Regions from separate parts of the Afipia sp. GW821-FHT04G03 genome, predicted to be linked through region 2. Evidence: predicted binding sites of a transcription regulator. Region 2 holds the regulator's gene; each other region holds the start of a gene.

Region 1 (7,362 bases), on a different contig from region 2:
CATGATGAAACAGGCGGCGCAGCTTCAATCCAAGATGAAGGCGTTGCAGGATGAACTCGATACCGTCGAGGTCGAAGGCCTGTCCGGCGGTGGTCTCGTCAATGTGCGCATGACCGCCAAGGGCGAAGTGAAGGCCGTGAAGATCGATCCGTCGCTGGTGAAGGCCGACGAGCGCGAGATACTCGAAGACCTGCTGGTGACCGCGCTCAACGATGCGCGCCGCAAGGCCGAAGCCGCCATGCAGGAGAAGATGCAGGCGCTGACGGGCGGCCTCGGCCTGCCTCCGGGGCTGGGTCTCGGTTAGTTATGGCCACTGCCGTTGCAGGTCCGGAGATCGAACGTCTGATCCAGTTGCTGGCGCGGCTGCCGGGGCTTGGCCCGCGCTCGGCGCGGCGCGCGGCGCTGCATCTGATCAAGAAGCGCGAAGCGCTGATGACGCCGCTGGCGTCGGCATTGCAGGTGGCGATCGACACGATTCAGGTCTGCAATACCTGCGGCAACATCGACACGAAAAATCCATGCACGGTCTGCACCGACACGCGGCGCGATCCGTCCATCATTGTCGTGGTCGCGGATGTTGCCGATCTCTGGGCGCTGGAACGCGCGCACGCCACCAACGGATTCTATCATGTGCTCGGCGCGACGCTGTCGCCGCTCGACGGCGTCGGCCCGCAGGATTTGACCATCGACGCGCTGGTTGCGCGCGCGCTCGACCCGCGCGTCACGGAAATCATTCTTGCCTTGAACGCCACTGTCGATGGCCAAACCACCGCGCACTACATCACCGATTTGTTACAGGACGCCAACGTCAAGGTTACACGGCTGGCACACGGCGTGCCTGTTGGCGGGGAGCTTGACTACCTCGACGAAGGGACGCTATCCGCTGCCATGCGACAGCGAACGCTGTTCTGAAATCACTCCGGGCTCGATTTGAAATTCACGGAATTGGAAGCGGTATGATTCTACGTCTGTTCGTAAACCGGTTTGCAACATGCACGGCCGGTCTCCTCGCTGCATGTTGTTTTGCCGTGGTCATGCCGTCCGGCGCGCTTGCGCAGCAGAAGGCGAAGCCGATCAACACCGGCGAAGTGCTGTCGGGCAATCTGACGGCGATGCGATCCGGCCCGAAGAAAAAGCGCGTCATCACCTATCAGCTCACCAGCGAACCGCGACGTCTGCCGGCGCCGTCCGGCATGTGCAATCTCGAAACCGGCCCGGAAACGTTTCAGATCGTGACCAGCAGCGACGCGGAAGCGGCGGCGCTCAAGCCCTTCATCGGAAAGAGCATCGCGCTGAAGGCGAATGAATTGTCCTGCGCCCAGGCGGCCGGTCAGTTGAGCGACGCCATCGTCACCAAGTGGAGTGTTGTCACCAAGCATTGAAGCGCTTGACGGTGTTCAGGCACCCGCCCTAGTCTGCTGGTTTAGACATCAGTTGTGGGGCAGGTCATGTCATTGCAGCGAAATCTGTTTGTTTCCTTTGTTCTTGCCGCCTTTGTCTTTTTGTCTCCGGCGGCCATTCATTCGGCGCTCGCGCAGGTTCAGGTCGCGGTGATCGGCGACAGCAATGTCTACGGCAAGGGCGTTTCAACCTCCGAGAATTATCCGAGCCAGCTTCAGGTCGCGCTTAACGCCCGGGGCCTCAACGTGAGTGTCAGCAACGGCGGCATCAACGGCGACACCAGCGCCGGGCTGGCGGGGCGCCTGGACTCGGCTGTCCCTTCCGGCACGCGGGTCGCGGTGATCTGGGTTGGCATCAACGATATCCGCCGCGGCGCAAGCATGGCGGAGGTTCAGGCGCATGTCGCGGGCATTGTAAGTCGGTTGAGGGCAAGAGGAATTGAGAGCTATGTAATCCGGCCGCCGGTTTACAATGTCGCGGATCATCAGAACCCCGCACTCGTTGTCGGCGGCGGCGACAAGCATTTCAACGCGGCAGGCTATAGAAAGATGGTCGGCAAGACGATTGGACCGATTGGTTCGCTGGTCAGCAAGGCCGCAAAGAAGAAGGCGGCTTGATCCGCATCAGAATGGGGCTGCCTCAGGCAGTGGCTCGCAACGCCGCGAAATGACCGCGGCGCTGCAGCCACGCCAGCAGGATCAGGCTTGGCACCGCAACCAGCACGCTCAGCACGAAGAACATCGGCCAGCCGGTGGCTTGTGCGACGTAGCCCGCACCTGCCGATAAATAAGTCCGGCCAATCGCCGCAAAGGCTGTAAGCAGCGCATACTGGGTCGCGGTGTGCAACGGGCTGCGGCAGAGCGACGACAGATAGGCGACGAAGATCACCGTGCCGATGGCGCCGGTGAAATTCTCCACCGTGATCGCCAGCGCCAGCGCCCATTGGTTGGTCCCGACGAACGCGAGCCAGGCGAACGCCAGATTCGACACCGCCTGAAGAACGCCGCCGGTCCACAGGCAGGCTTCGAGCGACCATACGCGCGCGAGAAAGCCGCCGGCGAAACCGCCGATCAATGTTGCGGCGAGGCCTACGCCCTTGACGATGGCGGCGTAGTCGTTGCGGGTGAAGCCGAGATCGATCACGAACGGCGCGGTCATGGTGCCGGAAAACGAATCGGTGAACTTGTAGAGAATGACGAAAGCGAGAACCGCCCAGACGTCCTTGCGGGTGAGGAATTCCGTGAACGCGCCGACGGCGGCGGTCATGACGCGCGTGATGGCGCTGTCGCCGCTGGTGGCCTGCTCGGCCTTGCGGGATTGCTCTGGTTCGGTGGCAATGAGCGCCGCGATCATGCCGATTACGACCATGCCGGCCATTGCGATATAGCCCCACATCCATGCGTGGGATTTGGTTTGCCCGGTTGCCTCGAACCCGCTGACCAGAAACAGCGCGCCCGCGGTCGAGATCAGCATGCCGACGCGATAGGCCGCGACATACGACGCCATGCCGGCGGCCTGCTCGCTTTCAGGCAGGCTTTCGACGCGGAAGGCATCGACCACGATGTCCTGCGTCGCGGAGGCCGCCGCCACCAGCAGCGCGCCGAGCGCCACATAGAACGGCGACCGCGCGGGATCGGTCAGCGCCAGCAGCAGGATCGCCGCGATCAGCAGCAGTTGCGCGAACACCAGCCAGCCGCGCCGCCGGCCGAGAAGCCGTGTCAGGACCGGCACATGCAGCGCGTCCACCAGCGGCGCCCAGAGGAATTTCAGCGTGTAAGGCGTGCCGACAAGGGCGAACAGGCCGATGGTGCCGAGATCGACGCCGGACTCGCGCATCCAGACCAGCAGTGTCGAGCCGGAGAGCGCGAGCGGCAGCCCCGACGAGAACCCGAGAAACAGCACGATCAGCACGCGCGGTTGCAGATAGACCGCCATCGCCTCGCGCCACGCGGCGCGGGGAGGCGGGGTCGTGCGGGCTGTGTCAGGCGTTGTCATGAGGGGGTGTTAGCAGATTCGGATGACTATGGGCCGCCGTGCCTGCGACATTCACGGAGCGTCACCCCTGGACTTGATCCGGGGGTCTATCTTCAAGACCGATGAAAAGATGGATTGCCGGGTCAAGCCCGGCAATGACAAGCCTTATTCCCCCGCCTGCAATTTGCGCAGCGGGTGGGGCGGAAACAGATCGCTGCCGGTGGGCGCGACGAGACGCGGCGTTTCGGCCGGGTCGCTGGATTTGCTGAAATCCAGTTCCTCGATGCGCCCGGCGCGTTTTTCAATCTTGTCGGCGGAAATCAGGATCTGGCGAACGTCCTCATTCACGTTGCCGAAATCCTTCTGCAGCTTGACGACGCGCTCGCGCAGGCGCGCGAGATCGTCCGACATGTGCATCACTTCAGTGCGGATCAGATCGGCGGCGTCGCGCATCCGCGCGTCCTTCAGGATCTGCTGCATCACCTGGATCGCCAGCATCAGCAGTGACGGCGACACCAGCACGATCCGTGCGCGATAGGCCTTCTGGATCACGTCGTCGAAGCCGTCGTGGATTTCCGCGTAGACCGATTCCGACGGGACGAACATCAGCGCGGTGTCCTGCGTCTCGCCGGGGATCAGATATTTGTCCGCGATGTCGGTGACGTGCTTCATCACGTCCTGCCGCAGCCGCTGCGTGGCGACTTTTTTCTCCTCGTCGCTGCGCGCGTCGCGCAGCGCGGTCACGGCCTCAAGCGGAAACTTCGCGTCGACGCACAGCGGCCGCTGGTCCGGGAGGAATATCACGCAGTCCGGCCGCTTGTTGTTGGAGAGCGTGTGCTGGAATGCGTAGGAGCCCTTCGGCATCCCGTCCTGCACGATGGCTTCCATCCGAGCCTGGCCGAATGCGCCGCGCGACTGCTTGTTGGCGAGCACGTCGCGCAGCGTCGTCACCTGCGAGGTGAGATCGGTGAGGTTTTTGTGCGCGTTGTCGATGATGCCGAGGCGCTCGTGCAGCACGCGCAACGAATCCATCGTGCTGCGCGTGGTCTGCTCCATCGACTGGCCGACCTTGTGGGTCACCGAATCCAGCCGTTCGTTGACGGCGCGCGACATCTCCGCCTGCCGCCCCACCAGCGCCTGTCCCATCTCATGGACGCGGCCGGTGGATTCGCTCTGCATCCGCAGCACTTCGGACAGCCGCTCTTCAAGCTCGTCGGCGCGCACGGCCTGCGCCATGGCGGCCTCGGCCCCTTTGCGGCCGGAGCGCGCGATCACGATGGCGATGGTCAAAAGCAGCAGCAGCGCCAGCACGCCGAAGGCGATGAGGGCGGCGCTCATGCGAACCGGCACATCGCCGACAATGAAAAGGATCTCGTTCATGCCGCCCTTGTAGCGCGATTCGGCGACAAATGCGAACGAATAGGGAACATTTTTGGTTAACAAGTCCCTGATTTTTATGGTTAATCGCCGGTTAACAGCCTATCGCCGCACTCAAGCGCTTGGCGCAACAAGAGGTTTGACCGCGGCGGGCGCTCCCATTACATCGCGCAGCATGGCACTTCGCGACATCATCATCCTGCCGGACACGCAGCTTCGGCTCGTCTCCAAGCCCATTGAGAAAATCACGCCGCAAATCCGCGCGCTCGCTGACGACATGTTCGAGACCATGTACGAGGCGCCGGGCATCGGCCTTGCCGCGATCCAGGTCGCGCAGCCGCTGCGGATGATCACGATGGATCTGTCCAAGAAGGAAGGCGAGACCAACCCGCGCGTCTTCATCAATCCGGAGATTCTGTCGGCGTCGGAAGAACTCTCGGTCTATGAAGAAGGCTGTCTGTCGATCCCGGAATATTACGAGGAGGTCGAGCGGCCCGCGCAGGTGCGCGTGCGGTTCATGGATCTCGACGGCAAGGTTCACGAGGAAAATGCCGACGGGCTTTATGCCACCTGCATCCAGCACGAGATCGACCACCTCAACGGCGTGCTGTTCGTGGATTACCTGTCGAAACTCAAGCGCGACCGCGTGATGAAGAAGTTCACCAAGGCCGCCAAGCTCGCGGCGAAATAAATCCAGTCGCCGAAAGCGATTTGTAAATGCCGCTTCGTTTGATCTTCATGGGCACGCCGGATTTCGCGGTGCCGACGCTGCTCGCGCTCGCGGCCCATGGCCATGAGATCGCGGCGGTGTATACGCGCGAGGCCAAACCGGCGGGGCGCGGCATGAAGTTGCAGCCGACGCCGGTGGAGCAGGCGGCGCGGCAGCTCGGCGTTCCGGTGCTGACGCCGAAATCTTTCAAGACACCGGAAGCCGAAGTGGAGTTTCGTTCGCACAACGCCGACGCCGCCGTGGTCGTCGCTTACGGCATGATCCTGCCGAAAACCATTCTGGAAGCAGCGCCGCTTGGCTGCTTCAATCTTCATGCATCCTTGCTGCCGCGCTGGCGCGGCGCCGCGCCGATCAACCGCGCCATCATGGCGGACGACGCTGAATCCGGCGTCATGGTCATGAAGATGGATGTCGGCCTCGACACCGGCGACGTCGCGATGGCGGAGCGGCTTGCGATCACCGATGCGATGACCGCCAGCGATCTGCACGATGCGCTGTCGCCGCTCGGCGCTGACCTGATGGTGCGCGCGATCGGCGCGCTGGAGCGCGGGCGGCTGCAATTGACCAAGCAGAGCGAGCAGGGCGTCACCTACGCAGCAAAAATCGACAAGGCCGAGGCGCGGATCGACTGGACGAAGCCCGCGCGCGCGGTGCTGCGGCATATTCACGGCCTGTCGCCGTTCCCTGGCGCATGGTTCGAGATTGCGCTCGAGGGCGAGCCCGTGCGGATCAAGGTTCTGCGCTGTGAACTGGCGAAAGGCTCCGGCGCGCCGGGCGATCTGCTCGATGACAAGCTCACCGTTGCCTGCGGCGACGGCGCGATCCGGATTCTGGAGTTGCAGCGCGCCGGCAAGCCGCCGATGAAGGCCGAGGCGTTTCTGAACGGCACGCCGCTCAAGCCGCCGGTACGTGTGAGCTGATGCCCCGCTACAAACTCCTCATCGAATATGACGGATCGCCGTTCTGCGGCTGGCAGTATCAGGACAACGGTCCGTCGGTGCAGGGTGCACTCGAAATCGCCGTGAAGGCGATGACCGGCAGCGACGTGCGCGTCAACGGCGCCGGGCGCACCGACGCCGGCGTGCACGCGCTGGGGCAGGTCGCACATATCGATCTTGCGAAGGACTACAAAGCCGACCGCGTGCGCGACGCGCTGAATGCGCATCTGCGGCCGCATCCCATCGGCGTGCTGTCGGCTGAGATCGTGCCGGAGACATTCGATGCGCGCTTCTCCGCGACCAAGCGACACTACATCTACCGGATCGCCAACCGCCGGGCCAATCTCGCGCTGAACGCCGGTCATGCCTGGCGCGTGGCGCGGCCGCTCGATGCGAGCGCGATGCAGGAGGCGGCGCAGGTATTGATCGGCAAGCACGATTTCACGACGTTCCGCGATACCGAATGTCAGGCGAAGTCGCCGGAGAAGACGCTCGATGCGCTCGACGTGACACGCGACGGCGACAATGTGAATATCACCACCTCTGCACGCTCGTTTCTGCACAGTCAGGTGCGCTCGATGGTCGGCTCGCTGGTGTGGGTCGGGCACGGCAAATGGACGGCGAAGGATATGCGCAGCGCGCTGGACGCGCGGGACCGCGCCGCGTGCGGCCCCGTCGCGCCGCCGGATGGGCTCTATCTGGTAAAGGTTGAATATTAGGGCGGCTGCGCGCTGCGCTCTCGGTGTCATGGCCGGGCTTGTCCCGGCTATCCACGTCCTTCATCATTAGAAGTATGGCTGAAGGTTACGTCTACATACTCGCCAGCGCGCCGAACGGCATACTGTATGTCGGCGTTACGAACGACCTCGTTCGCCGTGTTTATGAGCACCGGTCCGGATTGGTTGCTGGCTTTACAAAACAGTATGGAATTAAGCGGCTCGT
Region 2 (7,362 bases):
TCATTCGCGCGGATTTCGATCCGCCAGTTCTGGCGAAAGCCTATGAGGCCGGCGGCGCAGCGTGTCTCTCGGTGCTGACCGACACGCCGTCGTTCCAGGGCTCGCTCGCGTTCATGGTCGCAGCACGCGCAGCGGTCTCGCTGCCGGTGCTGCGCAAGGATTTCATGTACGACACCTATCAGGTGGCCGAGGCCCGCGCGCACGGCGCAGACTGCATCCTGATCATCATGGCCGCGCTCGATGATGCAGCGGCGAAGGATATCGAGGACGCGGCCTTCGCCCATGGCATGGACGTGCTGCTCGAAGTTCACAATCGCGAAGAACTCGATCGCGCGCTGACGCTGCGTTCACCCCTGCTCGGCGTCAATAACCGCAACCTGCGCACATTCGAGACGACGCTCGCCACCAGCGAAGAACTCGCGCCGCTGATTCCGAAGGATCGCGTCAGCGTGGGCGAAAGCGGAATCTTCGCGCCGCAGGATCTTGCGCGCCTCGAGAAGGTCGGTATGTCGACCTTCCTCGTCGGCGAAAGCCTGATGCGGCAGGCCGACGTCGCGGCCGCCACCCGCACGCTGCTGGCGCGCGACGGTGCGCAGCGCGCCACCGGGACGCGCTGACGTGGCCAAAAAATCCAGGACAAAGTCAAAGACAAAAGCAGGCTCCGCCCTCACCCACATCGACGCCAAGGGCGAGGCCCGCATGGTGGATGTTTCGGCAAAGCCCGACACCGAGCGCGTGGCGGTGGCCGAGGGCCATGTTGTCATGACCCGCAAGACGCTCGATCTGATCGTGAAGGGCAACGCCACCAAGGGCGACGTGCTCGGCACCGCGCGCGTCGCCGGGATCATGGCGGCGAAGCGCACCTCCGATCTCATTCCGCTTTGTCATCCGCTGGCGCTCTCGAAAGTCACCATCGACATCACGCCCGACACCAAGCTGCCCGGCTGCCGCGTGCGCGCGACGGTGAAGGTCAAGGGCCCCACCGGCGTGGAGATGGAAGCGCTGACCGCCGTGTCGGTGGCATGTCTCACGATCTACGACATGGTGAAGGCCGTCGAGCGCGGCATTCATATCGAAGGCGTTCGCCTCGTCGAGAAAAAGGGCGGCAAGTCCGGCCATTATCTCGCCGACTACTAGTGGTCCGGTTTTAACATTCGCACCCCGTTTCAGCAGGCCTTTATGCGAATGTTAAAACCAAAGGACCACTAGCAAATATAGACTTCGAGTGGAGTTTCGGATTTGACATTCGCTTTGCGTACTCGCTGCGGGGTGGAAGCGAATGTCAAATCCACTCCACTCGTAAGGAGCGTCCCATGGCGCTGATGCCGGTCGCCGAAGCCTATGCCGCCGTCCTCAAGGACGCAGCCGCGCTTCCCGAAGAAATGGCCGCGCTGAACGACGCGTTTCATCGCACGCTGTCCCGTGACATCGCAGCATTGCGCACCCAGCCGCCCGCCGACATGTCGGCGATGGACGGATATGCGGTTCGCGCCGCCGATGCTGTTTCGGGCGCACGCCTGAAAGTCATTGGCGAAGTCGCCGCCGGCCGCCCGTTCAATGCGACCGTCGGCGCGGGACAAGCCGCGCGCATTTTCACCGGCGGCGTGATCCCGGCCGGGACCGACGCCGTCATCATTCAGGAAGACACCGCGCGCGACGGCGACACCGTGATCGTCAACGAGGCCATCGCGGCGGGAAAAAACATCCGGCCGGCGGGCATCGATTTCCGCGAAGGCGAAACAGGGCTGCGGCGGGGATCGCTCCTGACCGACCGCGCGCTTGCGCTGGCCGCGAGCATGAACCATCCGCAACTGCCGGTGCATCGCCGCCCAAGGGTCGCGATCCTCGCGACCGGCGATGAACTGGTCGTGCCGGGCACAAAGCCCGCGCCGGGCCAGATCGTCCACAGCAACGTGTTCGCGCTGTTCGCGCTCGCGCGCAACGAAGGCGCGGACCCCATCGATCTCGGCATCGCGCGCGATACGCTCGAGTCGACAACCGATGCCATCCGGCGCGCGCGCGATCTTGGCGTCGATGTTCTTGTGACCACCGGCGGCGCTTCCGTCGGCGACCACGATCTTGTTCAGACTGCGCTGAAAGCCGAAGGCGTCGACATGGCTTTCTGGAAAATCGCGCTGCGGCCCGGAAAGCCGATGATGCACGGACGGCTCGGGCCGATGCGCGTGCTCGGCCTGCCCGGCAACCCGGTGTCATCCTATGTCTGCGCCTTCCTGTTTCTGGTGCCGCTCATCCGCGCGCTGTCGGGACGAACCCAGGTCGATCATGTCCTGGAGCGGGCCGTGCTGGGGCGCGAGCTGCCAGCCAACGACAAGCGGCAGGATCATCTGCGGGCCCGGCTTGAGACAGGCGCTGAGGGCGTGCCCGTCGCAACCTCGGTAGGCCCTCAGGACAGTTCTCTGGTGGGCAATCTGGCGGCGGCGGATGCGCTTATCGTCCGCCCACCCTTCGCACCAGCGGCCCCTGCCGGCTCGCCCTGCACGATCCTCCGGCTTCCCAACTAAAGCTCCCCGTCGTTGACGTGAAATTAAGGGGTTGCGGAACACATATGGAACAGATAGTGTTCGTTCATGATTTGTTTCGAGTGACTCGCAACTCCTGATTGGCCGTCCAACGGTCCGTATCCAGAGAGGCGCGGCATCGGAGCAAAGGCGATCGGGGACCAGATAGATGCTGACACGCAAACAATACGAGCTTCTGCGCTTCATCAACGAGCGGCTGAAGGAAGCTGGTGTTCCGCCCTCGTTCGACGAAATGAAGGACGCGCTGGACTTGCGCTCCAAGTCCGGCATCCACCGGCTGATCACGGCTCTGGAAGAACGCGGCTTCATCCGCAGGCTCGCCAACCGTGCCCGCGCGATTGAAGTCATCAAACTGCCGGAGCTTGGGAATTCGGGTGCCGGCGGCAACGGCCGTCGCGGATTCACCCCCAGCGTCATCGAGGGCAACCTCGGCAAGGTCCGCAGCAGTAGCTCCGCTGGCCACGAGGACGATACGAACTTCCCCGTCTCCGTGCCGGTCATGGGACGGATCGCGGCCGGTACGCCCATCGAGGCGCTCCAAACCCGCAGCCACACCATCAGCCTGCCGCCCGACATGCTCGGGTCTGGCGAACACTACGCCCTCGAAGTGCGCGGCGATTCCATGATGGAAGCCGGTATTCTCGACGGCGACACCGTGCTGATCCAGCGCAACGACAGCGCCGACACCGGCGACATCGTGGTCGCGCTGATCGACGAGGAAGAAGCCACCCTGAAGCGTTTCCGGCGGCGCGGCGCATCCATTGCGCTTGAGCCTGCCAACTCGGCCTATGAAGTCCGGATCCTGCCGCCCAACCGCGTGCGCATTCAGGGCAAGCTGATCGGCCTGCTCCGGAAGTATTGAGCCTCGAGAATTAATCGTCCGGCTGGAGGTCGCTTTCGGCGGGCGTCGCATCGACAGAGCGCGCCGGGACATTCGGCCGAGACGCCGGAGTCTGTGACTCATCCTCCGCAACTGCCGCAGACCATGGGCGATCGACGTCGCGCGGCCTGATGGCTGTGACGGCATAGCCGTCGGCGGTCTTGCGCAAGGCGAGCGTGCCGCGCCTGCGCAGCGTGTCCTGATCCAGCACCATGGCCGCACAATCAGCGGGCGCCTGCCGCAACGTCACGATCACGGCGGCCCGCGCGCAGTCGTCCGCGAAAGCTCCAGGTTTCAGCGTGAGAGCGATGGTGGCGCCGCCTTCCGCTTGCACCACGCATCCCGCATGGTCGCAGGACACACCATCTATCAGCGACGGATCGGCCGCCGTGCGGGTATCGGCATCGGCGGCCAGCCATTCGCGCGACAGGAAAGCATCCTTGCCGGTGCGCATCAGGCGCAGCCTGCCATCCTTGCCGCGTACCCCGACAGTGTGCCCATCGCCAGCCACGAGAATATCCGGCTGCGGTGTCGTCAGCGCCCACGCCGTTGCGAGCACGATCAGCCCCGCTCCTACCCAGCGCAGCGGCGTCCGCAACAGACCGAGCACGATGATGCCCGCGCTCATCGCGGCCAATGGCCCGGCCCCGAACGCCGCAAGCCGTCCGATGGCGCCGGGCAATGCGGCGACCCATTGCGCCACCGCGATCATCCAGCCGATGCCGACATCCATCAGCCGCCAGAACACGCCGTCGAAGCCGAACGGCATGGCGAGCAGCCCCAGCAATCCGGCCGGCATCACCAGCACCGACACCACCGGCATCGCAGCAAGATTGGCCAGCACGCCGTAAGGCGTCACGCGATGAAAGTGAAACGCCGCATAAGGCATCGTCGCAAATCCCGCGACCAGCGACGCCAGCGCCAGCATCGTGATTTCGCGGCCGCCCCACAACGCGGCGCGCGCCACCTGCGTATTGTCCGGCGACGCGAACAGGTTCGGCATCCCGAGTTGAACCAGCGCTACAAGTCCCAGCGTTGCCGCGAACGACATCTGGAAGCTCGGATGCACCAGCGCCTCCGGCGCGATCAGCAGCACGATCATGGCCGCAACCGCGAGGGTGCGGAACGTGATGGCGCGGCGGTCGACCATCACCGCGATCAGCACCACCGCCGTCATGAAGAACGAGCGTTGGGTCGCGACTTCCGCGCCCGACAACAGCAGATAGAACAACGCCGCGACGAAGGCCGCCGCCGCCGACCATTTCTTGATCGGGAACGTCACCGTTAATCCGGGAAACAGCGCGAGCAGCGCACGCACCGCGAAGAACACGACGCCCGCCACCACCGCCATGTGATAGCCGGAGATCGACAGCACATGGCCAAGCCCGGAGATAAACATGGCGTCATTCACCGGCGTGGAAATCGCGTCGCGGCGTCCGGTGAGCAGCGCCGTTGCAATGGCGCGTGAATCGCCGTTGAGCACACTACGAATCCGCGCGTCGATTGCATCGCGCATCCCCTGCATCGTCGCGGCATAACGTAGATATGTGCCGCCGCTGCGCGGCGCCTCGATGGTCTTGATCGCGCCCATCGCGAATCCGGATGCGCCGATCCCGGCGAAATACATGTCGCGGCCAAAATCGTAACTGCCGGGGCGCAGCGGCGACAGCGGCGGCAGTAGCCGCGCCTTCAGCTCAACAAAACTGCCGACCGCAGGCGCAGTGCCCTTCTTGACCGACAGCCGCACACGTTCGAGTTTGATTTCGCTGCGCGGAGCTTCCATCTCTTCCACGCGCAGCACGAAGCGATCGGTGCGCTCGCGCTCATCGCGGGTTTCGACAAAGCCCTTCATGGTCACGGCGAATATCGGACGCGCCAGCACGCCATGCGCGACCCGGGCGGTCTTGAGCGCGGCCGTCGCGAAGCCCGCCGCGAGCGCGGCCAGCATCACCACCGCCGGAAACATCGGGTGCCTACGCGCGAGGAACGCTGCGATGCAGAGGACGGCCGCAGTCACGGCGGCAACGGACGCAACTGGCTCGCGGTCCACCGCGAAATACGCTGCGATGCCTGTGCCGAACGCGACCGGCACCCAGGGCAACAACCGCCCCGGTCCCGCTTCGGCGCGCAACCAGCTTTTCAGAAGGCCGATCCACGACGACCAGAGACCCGCGCCGCTTTCGGCGGCTGAGCCGGCCTGCGCAGCACCCCGCGGCGGCCAGGTGGTCACCCGGCCTTGTGTGCGCCGCTGATCGTTGTCCCGGCTGGCCATCGCGCCGCCCCGCCCGCGCGTCCCCGCGATCGGATGCTACCTGACGGTGCATCAAAAGGGACAGCGGAACGGATGCAGAATGCGCGACTATATCTTCACGCTTCGGATGCAACCTTGGCCCAGGTGTCGCGCAATCCAACGGTGCGGTTGAACACCAGCTTGCCGGGCGTGGAGTCGCGGTCGCGGCAGAAGTATCCCTGCCGCTCGAACTGCATCGTGCCGGGATCGTTCGCGCCGGCCAGCGACGGTTCGACCATCGCCGTCACGACCTCGAGCGAGTCCGGATTGATCTGTGACGCGAAGTTGGCGGCGTCGGGCTGCTGCGCCGAGAACAGAAGATTGTAGAGCCTCACCTCAGCCGGCACTGCGTCCGACGCGGCGACCCAGTGGATCGTCCCCTTCACCTTGCGGCCGTCGGGCGCGTTGCCGCCCCGGGTTTCTGGGTCGTAGGTGCAGCGCAGTTCGATCACTTCGCCCGCGGCATTCTTGATGACGTCGCGGCAGGTGATGAAATAGCCGTAGCGCAGCCTCACCTCTTTGCCCGGTGCAAGCCGGAAAAACTTTTTTACCGGCGTTTCCATGAAGTCGTCGTGCTCGATGTAAATTTCACGCCCGAACGGAATCTGCCGCGATCCCAATGCCGGCACCTCCGGATGATTGACGGCGTCGAGATGTTCGACCTGCCCCTCCGGATAATTTTCGATCACCACCTTGAGCGGACGCAGCACGGCCATGCGGCGCGGCGCGCTCTTGTTGAGCGTCTCGCGGACCACGAAGTCGAACATGCCGATGTCCACGGTGCTGTTCGCCTTGGCGACACCGATCCGCTTCACGAATTCACGCAGCGCCTCCGCCGGCACGCCACGCCGCTGCAAACCCGCAAGCGTCGGCATGCGCGGATCGTCCCAGCCGGTGACATGCCCGCCACGCACCAGTTCCGTCAGCACGCGCTTGGACAGCAGCGTGTGGGTGACATTGAGACGCGCGAATTCGTACTGCCGCGGGCGCGACGGCACCGGAAGATTCTCGATGAACCAGTCGTAGAGCGGCCGATGATCGGCGAATTCCAGCGTGCAGATCGAATGGGTGACGTGCTCGATGGCGTCGGACTGGCCATGCGCGAAATCGTAGCTCGGATAGATTGTCCACGCCCCCCCGGTGCGCGGATGATGCGCGTGCAGGATGCGATAGAGCACGGGATCGCGCAGGTTGATGTTGCCCGACGTCATGTCGATCTTGGCGCGCAGTACGCGCGCGCCGTTCGGAAATTCGCCGGCGCGCATCCGCGTGAACAGGTCGAGATTTTCCGCAACGCTCCGCTCGCGGAACGGGCTGTTCTGTCCGGGCTCGGTCAGCGTGCCGCGCGTCAGCCGGATTTCCTCCTGCGACTGATCGTCGACATAGGCCTTCCCGGAGCGGATTAAATCCTGCGCCCAGCCAAAAAGCTGCTCGAAATAGTCCGACGCGAAATGCAGGTGCGTGCCCCAGTCGAAGCCGAGCCAGCGCACGTCGCGCTCGATCGCATCGATGTATTCCTGTTCTTCCTTGGTCGGATTGGTGTCGTCGAAGCGCAGGCTGCAATGCCCGCCGAATTCCTCGGCAATTCCGAAGTTCAGGCAGATCGATTTCGCATGGCCGAGATGCAGGTATCCGTTCGGCTCCGGCGGAAA
Region 3 (7,362 bases), on a different contig from region 2:
GGGCGACGTGAACAACAGCGGGACGCGGCCCTCCGGCGTGCTCGGCGGCCTTCAGGCCGGCTACAACTACCAGTCCGGCCAGTTGGTGGTGGGCATCGAGGGCGACCTGCAGCTCAATTCCGCGGACGATACCTTTGCGCCGTGGAAGTTCTCCAATCCCTGGTTCGGCACCCTGCGCGGCCGCCTCGGTTACGCCTTCAACAACGTCCTGCTCTACGGCACCGGCGGCCTTGCGTTCGGCACGCTGAAGGTCGAATCTGGCGGCTTCTCCGAGAGTCAGACATCCGCAGGCTGGACGGTAGGCGTCGGCGCTGAATATGCGATCAACCAGAACTGGTCGGCCAAGATCGAATATCTCTACGTCGACCTGAGCGAAAAGAATTTCCTGATGACCGGCTTGCCGCACGGCTATCAGTTCAGCACGGTTCGGCTGGGCGTCAATTATCGCTTCTGATCGAAGCCGACGCCTTTTCACAATCCATCGATCCCGGGCCTCGCGCCCGGGATTTTGTTTTTTGCACGACACAATCTGCGGCGGATATGTCGCCGCGTTTTGCTCAGGACGAAATCACGAGATCGACCGCCTTCGGTCCTTTGCCCTTCTTGTCAGGTTCGACTTCGAAGGTGATGTGCTGTCCTTCGGTCAGATCCTTCAGTCCCGCGCGCTCGACCGCGGTGATGTGCACGAACACATCGCGCCCGCCGTCATCCGGCTTGATAAAACCGTAACCGCGCTCTGCATTGAAGAACTTGACCGTACCCGTCATGGCCATCGGGAACCCCTCCCCGCATTGCTCCGCCGAAGCGCTAACGCGCATCGGCCTGGCCGGCATTCACTGCCGGAAAGCATTGGCCTTGGGAGCGGACCGGAAAAACCGGAGCAGCGCTCGGGGCCTCGTCATTCCGCCGCGACCATTCGCGGACGCGGGACGTAAAGCCAGCCTCACACCGCTGAGCATAATACGGTTCCCGGCGAATTGACTACGCCGATTTGAGTTTTCCGCCGGCACGCCTCAATTTCGGGCAACGCAGCAGCGGCGCGCTCATACCGCAGTGCGTCAAGCCCTGACGGCTTCGATCCGGAAGCGGGCCGCCCCGCCCTGACCGAGCGGCTTTTCAAGCTCGCGCAGGATGGCCTTCAACTCCGCCGCCAAAGTCCAGGGCGGATTGACGATCAGCAGCCCCGCGGAGACAAGGCCTGCGTCCGGCGTCTGCGGCGCGACGCTGAATTCCACGCGCAGGCATTTGGCTTCACCGCCGCCGGCGTTCGCGACAGCGGCCACATGATCCGCGAGCGTGTCGGTGGCGCGGCGTTCTTTCACCGGATACCAGAGCATGTAGATGCCGGTCGGCCATTTGGCGTGAGCCGCCGCGAAGCCTTCCGCGAGCCGGGGAAATTCATCGCGCTTCTCGAATGGCGGATCGATCAGCACCAGTCCGCGCCGCTCGTTCGGCGGCACGAAAGCGGGAAGCGCCGTCCAGCCGTCGAGATCGACCACGCGGGCCTGTTCATCGCGGCGAAGCGCTGCGATCAGTTGCTTGCGCGCGCCGGGCTCCAATTCGCACGCGACCAGACTGTCCTGCGGCCGCAGCAGCGCACGCGCGACCAGCGGCGATCCCGGATAGGTCGTGAGATCGCGTTGCGGATTGAACGCGCGCACGATGTCGAGATAGGGCGACACCAGCGCCATCACGGATTCGGACAACCGCGCCTGCATCAGCCGCGCGATGCCGGTGCGCCATTCGCCGCCGCGCTCGGCCTCGCTGCTCGTGAGATCGTACAGCCCCGCGCCGGCATGGGTGTCGATCACGCGAAACGCGGCGGGCTTTTCATGGAGATAGGTGAGGATGCGCGCCAGCACGATGTGCTTGATGACATCGGCGAAGTTTCCGGCGTGAAATGCGTGACGGTAATTCATGCCGCGACAGTTACGACATCGCGCAGCAAAAGTAACGTGCGCTTATCCCCCGCGCATCGGCGGCATGACGACCTTGTCGCGGCGGCAGGCGCGGCGGTCGATTTCCTCGCAGGCGCGGAACTGCAGATCCTTGCTCATGCAGATACGCACCTCACTGAGGCGCTTGCTGTCGCAGGTCACGGCGATGGCCGAGCTGGACAGGCCGGGGTTCGCCTTGATGAAGGCATCCTCGATCTCCGCGGGCGCCACGCTCTTCGGGTTGGCCAGTTCAAGATATTCGGCCGGAATCTTCACGGCCGCACGCGCCTTGCGGATGGTTTCGAAATAACCGCGCGCGCCGAGACCCGAACACGTGCCGTGCTTGTCCCATTCGTTGTAAATCAGCCCCGGCGCCGGCATCAGGTCCAGCATCGAGGTCATGATGTTGCGTGCGAGGCGCGGCGCGGGCCGCTGGCAATAATTCGGAAAGCCGCGATCGTATTGCGGCCACAGCCCGTGCACGACGAAGGAAAACGGCCGGCCGGCGCATTGGGTCTGGATGCCGCGGCTGGAGTTGCCGCGCTCGCTCGCAGCCTCACAGAACGATGGAGACCACGACAGTGACAGGACGTAGAAGTCGAATTCGCCGGGTGCGTTCTGGCGGTGGTCCTGCGCCGATGCGGTCCCGGCCATGACGGCGAGGCCGATCAGCACAAACATCAACTGGCGAGACAAGCGGCCAAAAGAAAACCCGGCCCTGTCAAAAAAAGTCAGACCAAAAGAAGCTCTCTCAAACGAAACCATGGCGACGCCCCCGCACTCTCGAACATTTTCCGGACCGGCGACGCCGGAGCAATCAACTTCACACGATGCTTCAAGCCTATTCACGGCCTGAGAACATTTCAAGAACAAAATCGCCTCGTCCACCGTGGCGGGCGAGGCGTTGTCATCTCAGGAAAGGCTGCGTGCGAAGCTCAGGGCTTCGCGGCCTTGCAGGACGGATTGTAGGCCCAGTTGCGGTCGAGGCCGACCACGCACCATTCAACGCCGGAATTGAAACCGGCAAAGCCGCCGTCCTCGATGATCGAGTAGTGCACCTGACGCGCACGGCCGTCGTTCAGCATGGCGCTGGCGGTGCAGAAGCGGCGTGGAATGCTGTCGTTCGCCCAGGCCCGGAAGGCCACCTCATGAACATTGGCATAGCCAGTGATCTCGAGGGCGGAATTCCAGAACTTGCTCTCTTTTTCGGCGAACTGGGAGGAAATGGCGGCGAGCGCCTCACCGCATTCGCCCATCTGGCCGTCGTAGCGCGGGCCGGACAGCCAGATGCCGCGCTCCAGCGCGTTGGCAGCCTCGGCCGCCGGGCTCAAGGCCATGAGGCCAGCCACGGCGGCGAACGCCACGGCAAGAATCGTTTTTCGCAATGTCGGGAAAAGGTCGCGCATGAAAGCGGTCCACCGGAATCCGGGATGATGTTGCGACGGAAGGTGCCGCGAAGCCGTCAGCCGGTCAAGTGCAGCGCGGCAACACTCGGCGGCCAACCCCCGCCAGAACCCGCCGGCGTTCTTTCCATGACAGGCCGGGCGCTTTATGGTGCGTTCGCGATGACAATCAGGATTCTCTTGGAGAACACGATGCGGACCACGGGATTGGCGATTTTGGCTGCGGCGTGCGCGCTGGCTGTGTCCGCTCCGGCCGGGGCAACATGGGTCCCGCCGTTCAAGGGCAACGACACCGGCGGCATCATCGCCTATTCGCTCTACAAAGAAGGCGCGGACATCAAGGCCATGGCCGCCAGCCACTGCGCCGGCTACGGCAAGGGCGTGAAGCTGACTGGCGTGGACGCGCAATACGGCGGGTACATTTCCTTCGCCTGCGTCTGGGTCCATCCGGGCCATCTCGATCGCCCGCTGCGCGTCGGCTACTGACGCCCGTCAGGACTGCGCCGGACGCTCGGACCGGCGCTTAGCTTGCGATCCTCACTTCGCGATCTTCCAGGGATCGTACTTCTCTTTCGAATCCGGAACGTTCTTCATCGCGGCCTTGGCATCGGCCTCTTCCTTGGCCATGCGCTTCTGCCGGTCGACGTCCTTGGGATCCGCGGCGGCGCCCTGCTGTTTGCCCATTTGCGCATGGGCCTGCACCGACAGCAGAACGAGAGCCACGGCAAGCACAACAAACCTCATGGGATATCTCCATTCGAAGGCGAGGACGCCAGGATGGTACGCCATTCCGCGTTCCTTCACACGCCCGGACCATCCGGAATCTGTCAAAAAATATGAGCGGCGAGCCTGACGTCAGGTCGCGCCGAGCCGACGCTCGAACGCCGCGATGTTGATAACGCCGCGCCGGTGGGTGCCGTCGCCGATCTTGCGGTCACCCTCCCAGGCTTCCACGTCGAACAGCACACTCCTGGCATCGACCTCGACCACGCGCGAAACCGTGCGAACCGTCCGGCCAACCGGCGTCGCTGCGAGATGCCGGATGTTCACCTCCATGCCGACGCTGACATAGCCTTCCGGCAGCAGGTCGGCGATGGAGGCGGTGCAGGCCCTTTCCATGTTCAGGATCATGATCGGCGTCGCATAGACCGCCGGCATGGTGGACAGGAAATGCTTCACCGTCATTTCCTGCGTCACGGTGACAACCGTTTCGCCAGGGATGCCGACGGTGACTTTATCAAGCACCTTCATCGCTAGCGTCCTGAATCCGAAGTTCGCTTCATTTTGCGGCACCTTCCGTAGCGAACTTCGGATTCAACAGGACGCCAGAAAGTATGATTCTAGTGTGGTTTTGGTTCGCAAGTCCGCAAATGAAAGTGCCGTAGACACAATGCGGACTTGCGAACCGCCACACTAGGTTATTTCGCAGCCGCCTTGCGCTCGACGAACGTCTTGCCGCCCTTCATCTTGTGGGTCAGCGGCGCCTCGTTGATCTGGACGGTGACGGCTTCTGCATCGACGCCGAGGTTCTTGACCAGGGCCTGCGTGATGTCGAGCATCATGCCCTTCTTCTGTTCGTCGGTGCGTCCAGCGGCCATGTTGATGGTTACCTCGGGCATTGATCGTTTCCTCTTCTTGATGTGACGACGAGAATGTCAGGCGTGAAACTTCAACCCATCGACGATCTTGTCAACCACCTTCCGCTCGGCGCGAAACGCCAGCCCGACCAGATTGAGTTCGGCGCGGATGACCGCCTTCACCGCGGCGCGGTTGGCCTCGTCATGCGTGGTCTTGAACATGTCCTCGGTATAGACGGCGGGCTTCACGTCCCGCGCCAGCGCGCGTTCAAGCGCGCGCGAGAGGGCCGGACGGTCGGCGCCATAGATCAGGATCGGCTGGCCGATCAGCGCATGATAGCGCGTGCCCGAACCGTCTTCGTAAGGCGCACCGATCGATTCCGGAAATGAGGCCGCGACGCCGCTGCTGAGAAACGCAGCAACGTTGAGCTTCTGCCACGCTTCCAGATCCAAGCGGATGATAAGGGCAACCTTGGTGTCGAACTGCATGGCATTAACTCAAGACGTCATTCCGGGGCGCAAGCAAAGCGAGCGAACCCGGAATCCATCGCTACGCCGGGAGCATGGCTTCCGGGTCCACGCCAAAAGGGGCGCGTCCCGGAATGACAGGGTAAGTCATCTCCACGGCACGTTGTGCCGCGCCAAAACCTTGCGCACGGCCTCGACCAGTTCGCTTTCTTTCACGGCGAACTGCGCCTCGGACTGTTTCTGGAGGTAGTCGTCGCGGTCGCCGCTGGCGTCGGCAATTTGTGCGCCGATAATCAGATCCTTGATCTGGACTTCGCCGCGCGCCTTCTCGTCGCCGCCCTGAATGACGACGCACGGCGAATTGCGCCGGTCGGCATATTTGAACTGCACGCCGAGATTGTTCTTCGGATTGCCGAGATAGAGTTCGGCGCGGATTCCCGCGTTGCGCAGCGTGGCGACGAATTTTTGATACTGCGCGATCTCGTTGCGATCCATCACCACGACGACCACAGGACCGAACTCCGGCGTGGTGTCGATCTTGCCGAGCATGGTGAGCGCGGCCTGCAAGCGCGACACGCCGATGGAGAAGCCCGTCGCCGGCACCGGCTCGCCGCGAAAGCGCGACACGAGACCGTCATAACGTCCACCGCCGCCGACCGAACCGAACCGCACGGGGCGGCCCTTCTCGTCCTTGGTTTCCAGCAGCAGTTCAACTTCGTAGACCGGGCCGGTGTAGTATTCGAGGCCGCGCACGACGGAGGGATCGATCTTCACACGCTCGTCGTATCCACCTGCGGAAACCAATGATGCGATCTGGTCGAGTTCGCTTTTGCCTTCTTCAGACAATTTCGAGCCGCCCGTCGAGCCACCTTCGGTAAACGCAATCACCTTTTGGATAGCATCCTCATCGAGCGCCGCGCCCTTGGTGAAATCGCCGCTCTCATCCTTGCGGCCTTCTCCGAGCAGCAGCTTCACGCCCTCGACGCCAAGCCGATCCAGTTTGTCGATCGCACGCAGCACCGTCAGCCGTTTGCCCGCATTCGCGTCGCCGCCGAGGCCGACGCTCTCCATCACCCCGTCGAGCACCTTGCGGTTATTGACCTTCACCACATAGCTGCCGCGCGGAATGCCGAGCGCTTCCATGGTGTCCGCCGCCATCATGCACATCTCGGCGTCGGCGGCGGGCGATGCTGAGCCCACCGTGTCGGCATCGAACTGCATGAACTGGCGATAGCGTCCCGGACCCGGCTTCTCGTTGCGATAGACGTAACCGTGGCGATAGGACCGATACGGCTTCGGCAGCGTCTCGAAATTCTCCGCGACATAGCGCGCCAGCGGCGCGGTCAGGTCGTAACGCAGCGAGATCCACTGCTCGTCATCGTCCTGAAACGAGAACACGCCCTCGTTGGGCCGGTCCTGATCGGGGAGAAACTTTCCGAGCGCGTCGGTGTATTCCATCGCCGGGGTTTCCACCGGCTCGAATCCGTAGCGCTCATAGACCTCGCGGATTTTCTCCACCATGACGCGGGTGGCGGCGATCTCGGCGGGCGTGCGATCCACCAGCCCGCGCGGCAGGCGGGCTTTGAGTTTCTGCGGTTTTTTGGGTTTGTCGGCCATGCGCCGGTTGGTACCAGCGGAGGCCTGATGCGGCAAGTCTGGGGTGACCTGACGCGGTTCAGTTCACCAGCACCGCGCCGTCGCAACGCACGCCGGTGACCCAGACGTCCGCCTGCCCCAATCCGACGCCGAGGGTTTGCAGCACCGAGTTGAGCAGCGTGTCGATCGAGCCCGTCGCGCCCGAGATGATGCTCGTCACCAGTGCGCCGACGCCAGGGATCGGGAGGCCCAACGGACCGAGTTGCACGCCGAGTTGCAGGTCGCCGAGCAGGCTCGATGTCAGCGACGACGTGAACGACGTGGTGTTCACCGTCTTCCTGATCTGCGCCTGAATGTCGGCATAGCTGAACGTCACGCTGG
Region 4 (7,362 bases), 480 kb from region 2:
GGGCACCGTCTGGAGCTACCTCGACATGACCGCGCTCGGACGTCAGGAGGTGTGGGAGGACTCACCGAAGGGCTATCCGCAGGAGCGGCCATACAAGTGGTGGAACTGGAACGACAGTTACGTCGCCGGCGCGGCGCCTGATCCGAAGTGGGTCGCGGTGTCGGATGCCGGAGAGGAGGCGTTCCGGAAAAAAGACGGGGGTGCGCAGACATGAGCGCCGCCTGTTCAGGCGCACCGGACGGCGGGCCGGTGCCCGGCAACGCAGGCGCGTTCCGCGCGGCCGAGTGGCTGAGTCTCGCGGCAGCGCCGACCTTCGCCATCATGGCGCTGCTGACAGGTGTTCTCGGTGAAGGGATGCCAGCGATGCTGTGCTCGAGCGGACAAGGCGCGTCGCCGCTCGGCGGCATGGCCGCGATGTATGTGCTGATGAGCGCGTTCCATGTGACGCCCTGGCTGAAACTGATCTCGGCCCGGCGGAACGGGGGCCGCGTCAGCGCTTGAGCAACTCATACACAACGGGGTTATCGGCGCACGCGCCGAAGCCGCATTCCAGCAGCGTCGATATCACGTTCAATGCGACAAGCCCGATGACGAGCCAGACTGCGACGCGCGCAAACGCTCCCGCTGAAGCCGCAGGCTCGCTATTGTTTTTGTCGAACTGGCTGTCGAACAGCAGAATGGCTGACAGCATCACGATGGCGGCGATAAATCCCAGCAAGGCCCACGTATAGTAGTGATAGCCGAATATCGCGGAGCCGTAGCCGGAATCCCCCGGCATGATGTGAAGCAGAACCTGTCGGGTCGATACCACCGCGCCGATGACGGCAGCGAACAGCGACAGCGCATAGTGGCTGGGCCGCGGCCCGAAGCGGATGTTCAGGATCGGCCCGATGGCGAGTGCCGCGAACATGACGCGCTGGAGGAGGCACAGCGGGCAGGGCAGTTCATTCAGCAGCAACTGTGCTGCGAATGCCGCCGCAAGGAGGCCCGCCACGGCGTAGAGGCTGAGTGCGTTGAGGCTGATCGCGCGCGCTGGGGTCATGATGTGCCTCAGAACGACAGCTTCAAGGCATCGGTCGCGTGATGCAGAAAGGTGGCCGCGCACGCGATGAGCACGGCGGCGGACAAGGCCAGCGCGAGGGATCGCGAACCGCGCCATGCGACGAGCATCACGATCGCGATCGTCAGAAACAATGCGGTAAATTCCATCCTCACCCCCGGGCAGCCGACCACTTACCCTATGACAGATTCGGTGGTCGGCGAGCGGCGGTTCAGGCAATGACGGCCATTAGCCGGGCGGTGAGCAAGGAGCGCCCACGATTCCGTCGCCAAAACTATCCCTTCACATAGGCCGCCAGCTTTTCGAGCGTTTGCATGCCGAGTTCGACCGCGCCGAATTTCGTAACCGCATTGCGCGCTTCGACCGATGGGAAAATCGAGCGCATCGTCAGGAGCGTCCGGCTTGTGCCCAAAGCCTCAAAAGTGACAGTGACGTCGAAGGCGCGAGGATCGTCGTCGATGTCCGAGTCGTGGCGATAGGCGAGGCGCTCTGCCGGTTTGATCTCACGGTAGGCGATGCGGTTCGGATAGTCCGTGCCGTCCGGTCCGTGCATGGTGAAGCGAAACAGGCCGCCGACGCGAAGGTCCATCGCGTGCACCGTGATGGTGAAGCCGTTCGGGCCGTACCACGTCTTCAAAGCTTCGGTGTCGGTGAAGGCACGGAACAGCGCCGCCGGAGCGGCGTCGAATTCGCGTTCCATCGTGATGGTGGGCTGGTCTTCCGGCGCGCTCGCCTTGACCTTGAGAGTTGTCGTCATGTGTCCGTTTCCTTTGGCTGGATGTCTTTCAGATACAGATCGAGCTTGCCGAAGCTCTCCTCCCAGAACCGCCGATACTGATCGAGCCATTCCGTGACGTCCTTCAGCGCCTTGGGCTCCAGCCGGCAGGGCCGCCACTGGGCGTCGCGGCTGCGCGCGACAAGGCCTGCGCTCTCCAGAACTTTCAGGTGCTGGGAGACGGCCGGGAGGCTCATGGCGAATGGCTTTGCCAGTTCCAGAACCGAGGTTTCGCCGAGCGCAAGACGCGCAAGGATCGCGCGCCGCGTGGGGTCGGCGAGAGCCTTGAAAGTGCCGCTCAGAGCATCGCTGGGCATGGTCATCTCTTATTTAAGTAGATGCTTAAATACAGCCGGGCAGGCCGGCCGTCAAGCCGGAAACGGCCTCTGAGGCACCGACGCGGCCCGCCGCTTTACAGGCCGAAATGTTCATGATTTGTTCCCATATGAAATCGGAGTGCGTATCATGTCCGAACAGCTTGTATTGCCGGGATTTGAAAGTCCGCCGGAGCCGACCGACAATCTGTTCCTGGCGTTCGTCCCGCCTATCACGAGCGTCCCCGCGATCGATGAGCGGATTCAGCAATGTCGCAGGGATCACGGACTGAGCGGCAAGGCGCTTGCGTCGTCATGTCTTCATGTCTCGTTGCACAGTCTCGGCAAGTACAACGGTGTGCCGCCCGGACTTGTGGATACGACGCATGCGGCGGCGGCTGCCGTGTCCATACCGCCGTTCGAGGTGTGTTTCGATCATGCGTTGAGTTTCCATAACAGGAGAGCAAGGAGGCCGTTCGTGTTGCGCGCGTGCGGAGACATGGCCGCGTTGACCGCATTTCACCGGAGCTTGGGTGAGGTCATGACAAAAGCCGGGCTGGGACGCTGGGTGACGCGGCATTTCACGCCGCACATGACCTTGCTTTACGATCAGCGCATTGTTGAAGAGCGCGCGATCGAAACATTGGGGTGGACCGTGACGGAGTTCGTGCTCGTGCACAGCCTTGTGGGGCAGGGCAGGCACATACACCTCGCGCGCTGGCCGTTGCGTGGCTAAAGTTCGGTTCGTGAATTTACCTGAGGATACGCCTTGCCCATCACAATCTACGGCATCAAGAACTGCGACACGATGAAGAAGGCCCGCGCGTGGCTGGACAAGCATCGCATCGACTACAGCTTTCACGATTACAAGACGGCGGGCATCGACAAGGAGCGTCTTGAGAAGTGGAGCGCGAAGGTCGGTTGGGAGACGCTGCTGAACAAGGCCGGCACCACGTTCCGGAAACTTCCCGACGCCGAGAAAGAAAATCTCACCGAGAGGAAGGCGATGGCGCTGATGCTGGCCCAGCCGTCGATGATCAAGCGTCCCGTTCTCGAGACCGGCGGCAAGCTGCTGGTCGGCTTCAAGCCGGACATTTACGAGACGTCGATCAAGCGGTGAGTTGATGCGTCGGAGCGGGTTTGAACTCCGCGGAGGGGTTCCGCATCACGAGAGCGTGGAAGGAGGTCTGCGGAGTATGGATTTTGCTTGAGGGGTGCGGCATTCTGGCGCACGTTCCGCGGACGCACGTTTTTACCGCCGCCCCTCGCAGGATACCTCCAATGACCGTGACCACCGCCTCGTCAGCACCGGCCTCAACGCGATCGCCCTGGTACAGCATACTCTATATTCAGGTGCTGATCGCCATCGCGCTCGGCGTCCTGATCGGTCATTTCTATCCGAACACCGGCAAGGCGCTGAAGCCGCTCGGGGACGGCTTCATCTCGCTGATCAAGATGATGATTGCACCGGTCATCTTCTGCACGGTCGTGCACGGCATTTCCTCGATGGGCGATCTCAAGCGTGTTGGCCGCGTGGGACTCAAGGCGCTGCTGTATTTCGAAGTCGTGTCGACCATCGCGCTGCTGGTCGGTCTGCTCGTCGGTGAGATCATCCAGCCCGGCAGCGGCTTCAACATCGATCCTGCGACGCTCGATCCGAAAGCGGTCGCGACCTACGTCCACAAGGCGAGTGAAGACGGCATCGTCGCGCACCTGATGGCGATCATTCCGGAAAGCTTCATCGGCGCGCTCGCCAAGGGCGATCTGTTGCAGGTGCTGCTGGTGTCGATCCTGTCCGGTTTCGCGATTGCCTTTCTGGGACCGGCCGGCGAGCCCATCGCACACGCCATCGATATGGCTGCGAAGGTTTTCTTCGGCGTGATCCGTATCATCGTGCGCGCCGCGCCGATCGGTGCTTTCGGTGCGATGGCTTTTACGGTGGGCGCTTACGGTCTCGGCGCGTTGTGGAATCTGGCAGCGCTGATCGGCACGTTCTACTTCACCAGCGTTCTTTTCGTCCTGCTGGTGCTGGGCGGCATCGCGCGGTTCTCGGGATTCTCCATCCTGCGATTCATCGCCTATATCAAGGATGAGCTTTTGATCGTGCTCGGCACCAGTTCATCCGAAACGGTGCTGCCCAACATGATCAAGAAGATGGAGCGGCTCGGCGCGTCGCGCGGTGTCGTCGGCCTCGTGATCCCGACCGGCTACAGCTTCAATCTCGACGGCACCAACATCTACATGACGCTGGCGACGCTGTTCCTTGCACAGGCCACCAATACGCATCTCACGATCTGGCAGGAGCTTGGCATTCTCGGTGTCGCGATCGTCACGTCGAAAGGCGCATCGGGCGTCACCGGCGCAGGCTTCATCACGCTGGCGGCGACGCTTGCGATCGTGCCGGATATTCCGATCGCGTCGCTGGCGATCCTGGTCGGCATCGACAAGTTCATGAGCGAGTGCCGCGCCCTGACCAACCTGATCGGAAACGGCGTCGCCACCGTCGTCATTAGCCGATGGGAAGGTGAACTCGACAAGGACAAGCTGCACGAGGCGATGGCGCATCCCATCGAGATCGGCGAGGAGATGGAGCATACCCGCGCGGCGGCCTGAACCGCTTCGCGGGCTCACGCTGCCCTAGACGAACTCGATCGCATCGCCGGGCGCGATGCGGCCGGGGGGCTTGTGGAACAGATCCTGATTGATGACGGCGCGAAGTTTGTAGCTCGGCTCCACGTCGTTCGCGCGCATCAGGTTGCGGATTTCAAAGCCGCCGTCATCGCTGATCGTCTTCAGTGAAGCGATGATCCAGTCGACGCCTGCTCCGTTCGAGAAGGGCATCAGGAGGCGCTCGTAATCCACCTTGCGGCCGTACAGGTCGTTGACCTGCGAGATGCTGAAGACGGGAAGTCGCTGCCGGACACATTCCTGGTAGATAGGCATGACCGCGGGAGCGAGTTTGGCGCCGAGATATTCATCGAGATAACGGCCTTTGCCGGTCGTCCCGTAAGCATTCGACATGCGCGTGCCGTCGCTGTCGATCACAAAGCGGAGTGCATCGCCGGCGCCCTTGACGACGATGTAGACGAGATCGTCGCGTTCGTCGGCAAGACGGTCGGGTTGATAGGCGTCGAACGTCGGCAGACGTTCGTGCCTGGCATAAAGCCGCAGCCAGTAATTCAGGAGCTCGCGCTGCTTGATAGATTTTACGATCGCCGGGGCTGCGCTTAAAAAATCCATCGCTGAAATCCCAAAATGAAATAGCTAAAAATTCATTGCCAGCAATCTTCCGTCTTGGGTTGAAATTTTCAGTGAAAGCCGAATCAAGCCCGGAAACAGGCTTAACGGATCGTTTCCGGAGCGGCGCAAAGCGGCTGGCGCGAGCTTGGGCAGTGGCGTCTATTATACTTTTTGCAGATTACGCACGTTCCGCTGGGCAGCATTGCACCTTGCGCAACGCTTACAATTCGCTGCATATTCTCGCCCGAGCTGTCGGTCCTTGCGAGGTTTTCCCTGAAAATCTTGAGGGTACGGCTGCCAAAAACGGTCACACGCGAGCGCTCGCGTGAAGGCTGACAGGGGGAATTCGCTTGTCTGATGAGTTTATTCTTGAAACCCACGGATTGACGAAAGAATTCGCGGGTTTTGTGGCCGTGAGTGACGTCAATCTACGGGTGCGGCGGGGGAGTATTCACGCTCTGATCGGCCCGAACGGTGCCGGGAAGACCACGTGCTTCAACCTGTTGACCAAGTTCCTGAAGCCGACGCGCGGCCAGATTCTCTATAAGGGGCAGGATATTACGGCAATGGCGCCGGCCGATGTGGCCCGGCTTGGCCTGGTCCGGTCGTTCCAGATTTCAGCGGTGTTTCCGCACCTCACGGCGCTGGAGAACGTGCGCGTCGCCTTGCAGCGTCAGCACGGCAACTCGTTTGACTTCTGGCGCTCGAAGTCCGTGCTGGATCGTTTCAACGACCGCGCGCGGGATCTGCTCGACGATGTCGGGCTGAGCGAATTTGCCAATACGCCTGCGGTGGAAATGCCCTACGGGCGCAAGCGCGCGCTGGAAATCGCGACCACGCTGGCGCTCGATCCCGAAATGATGCTGCTGGATGAGCCGATGGCGGGCATGGGCCATGAGGACATCGACAAGGTCGCGGCGCTGATCAAGCGGATTTCGCAGAAGTATACGATCCTGATGGTCGAGCATAACCTGAACGTCGTCGCCAACCTGTCCGACACCATTACTGTCCTGACGCGCGGCAAGGTCCTCGCGGAAGGTGACTACGCCACGCTCTCGAAGCATCCGCAGGTCAAGGAAGCCTATCTGGGAGCGGGCCATGAATAATCCCGCCATGACCATGAATAATTCCGCCATGAACAGCGTCGCAGGCTCTCCGGTTCTCGCTGTCAAGAATCTGGAAGCGTGGTACGGCGAATCCCACATCCTTCACGGCATCAATTTCGATGTGCGCCCCGGTGAGGTCGTCACGCTGCTCGGCCGCAACGGCGCCGGCAAGACCTCGACGCTCAAGTCGGTGATGGGAATCATTGGCAAGCGCACCGGCTCGGTATCGTTCGAAGGCCAGGAAATCATCCGCATGTCGTCGGACAGGATCGCACGCCTCGGCGTGGCGTTCTGTCCGGAAGAGCGCGGCATTTTCGCAAGCCTCGACGTCAAGGAAAACCTGTTGTTGCCGCCGATCATTCGCGGCGGCGGCATGTCGCTCGACCAGATCTTCGATCTGTTCCCGAATCTCAAGGAACGCCTCGGCAGCCAGGGCACGAAATTGTCCGGCGGCGAACAGCAGATGCTGGCCATCGCACGCATCCTGCGCACCGGCGCGCGGTTCCTGATGCTGGACGAACCGACCGAAGGTCTTGCCCCGGTCATCATTCAGCAGATCGGCAAGATGATCGCGCGGCTGAAAGCGGAAGGCTTCACGATCCTGCTGGTCGAGCAGAACTTCCGTTTCGCCGCGACCGTTGCCGATCGCTTCTACATCGTCGAGCACGGCAAGATCATCGACACGTTCGCAAACTCGGAACTCCAGGCCAACATGGAGAAACTGCACACCTATCTCGGTGTGTGAGCCGCTATCAAGACCAGTTATCGAGTAACAACAAACGCCGCTAACAGGCGGCATCCAGGAGGAAGACAATGAAGAAAACGATTTCAACGCTGATGCTGGGCACCGCGCTGGTGTTTGGTGCG

The links. The regulator LexA, encoded in region 2, represses DNA repair genes until DNA is damaged. The targets are predictions, from matches to a motif close to TGTTCNNNNTGTGTTCNG.
Region 1: AC07UB_RS13225 (DNA recombination protein RmuC) is a predicted target of LexA. The motif match lies at 4,787-4,804, and genes of this name have one in related genera.
Region 3: AC07UB_RS20040 (ribonuclease T2 family protein) is a predicted target of LexA. The motif match lies at 2,792-2,809, and genes of this name have one in related genera.
Region 4: AC07UB_RS00920 (2'-5' RNA ligase family protein) is a predicted target of LexA. The motif match lies at 2,261-2,278, and genes of this name have one in related genera.

Annotation. Positions count from the first base shown of each region.
Region 1 covers NZ_JBWKSV010000002.1:827,362-834,723, forward strand. The annotation lists gene AC07UB_RS13200 (YbaB/EbfC family nucleoid-associated protein) at 1-304, shown strand, start outside; gene recR (recombination mediator RecR) at 307-912, shown strand; gene AC07UB_RS13210 (hypothetical protein) at 957-1,382, shown strand; gene AC07UB_RS13215 (GDSL-type esterase/lipase family protein) at 1,449-2,018, shown strand; gene AC07UB_RS13220 (AmpG family muropeptide MFS transporter) at 2,041-3,396, opposite strand; gene AC07UB_RS13225 (DNA recombination protein RmuC) at 3,541-4,755, opposite strand; gene def (peptide deformylase) at 4,928-5,443, shown strand; gene fmt (methionyl-tRNA formyltransferase) at 5,470-6,402, shown strand; gene truA (tRNA pseudouridine(38-40) synthase TruA) at 6,402-7,139, shown strand; gene AC07UB_RS13245 (GIY-YIG nuclease family protein) at 7,214-7,362, shown strand, end outside.
Region 2 covers NZ_JBWKSV010000001.1:653,268-660,629, forward strand. The annotation lists gene trpC (indole-3-glycerol phosphate synthase TrpC) at 1-617, shown strand, start outside; gene moaC (cyclic pyranopterin monophosphate synthase MoaC) at 619-1,137, shown strand; gene AC07UB_RS03250 (molybdopterin molybdotransferase MoeA) at 1,314-2,522, shown strand; gene lexA (transcriptional repressor LexA) at 2,689-3,402, shown strand; gene AC07UB_RS03260 (ComEC/Rec2 family competence protein) at 3,413-5,692, opposite strand; gene AC07UB_RS03265 (glutamine--tRNA ligase/YqeY domain fusion protein) at 5,788-7,362, opposite strand, start outside.
Region 3 covers NZ_JBWKSV010000004.1:399,683-407,044, forward strand. The annotation lists gene AC07UB_RS20025 (outer membrane protein) at 1-454, shown strand, start outside; gene AC07UB_RS20030 (cold-shock protein) at 558-773, opposite strand; gene AC07UB_RS20035 (23S rRNA (adenine(2030)-N(6))-methyltransferase RlmJ) at 1,059-1,919, opposite strand; gene AC07UB_RS20040 (ribonuclease T2 family protein) at 1,962-2,618, opposite strand; gene AC07UB_RS20045 (hypothetical protein) at 2,873-3,343, opposite strand; gene AC07UB_RS20050 (hypothetical protein) at 3,533-3,826, shown strand; gene AC07UB_RS20055 (hypothetical protein) at 3,878-4,084, opposite strand; gene AC07UB_RS20060 (thioesterase family protein) at 4,196-4,591, opposite strand; gene AC07UB_RS20065 (tautomerase family protein) at 4,759-4,980, opposite strand; gene AC07UB_RS20070 (DUF2000 family protein) at 4,996-5,406, opposite strand; gene hisS (histidine--tRNA ligase) at 5,533-7,002, opposite strand; gene AC07UB_RS20080 (TadG family pilus assembly protein) at 7,061-7,362, opposite strand, start outside.
Region 4 covers NZ_JBWKSV010000001.1:176,653-184,014, forward strand. The annotation lists gene AC07UB_RS00890 (DUF899 domain-containing protein) at 1-214, shown strand, start outside; gene AC07UB_RS00895 (hypothetical protein) at 211-501, shown strand; gene AC07UB_RS00900 (disulfide bond formation protein B) at 491-1,042, opposite strand; gene AC07UB_RS00905 (DUF5993 family protein) at 1,051-1,209, opposite strand; gene AC07UB_RS00910 (SRPBCC family protein) at 1,335-1,817, opposite strand; gene AC07UB_RS00915 (ArsR/SmtB family transcription factor) at 1,814-2,152, opposite strand; gene AC07UB_RS00920 (2'-5' RNA ligase family protein) at 2,301-2,885, shown strand; gene AC07UB_RS00925 (ArsC family reductase) at 2,919-3,269, shown strand; gene AC07UB_RS00930 (dicarboxylate/amino acid:cation symporter) at 3,431-4,762, shown strand; gene AC07UB_RS00935 (PAS domain-containing protein) at 4,787-5,389, opposite strand; gene AC07UB_RS00940 (ABC transporter ATP-binding protein) at 5,740-6,495, shown strand; gene AC07UB_RS00945 (ABC transporter ATP-binding protein) at 6,524-7,240, shown strand; gene AC07UB_RS00950 (ABC transporter substrate-binding protein) at 7,309-7,362, shown strand, end outside.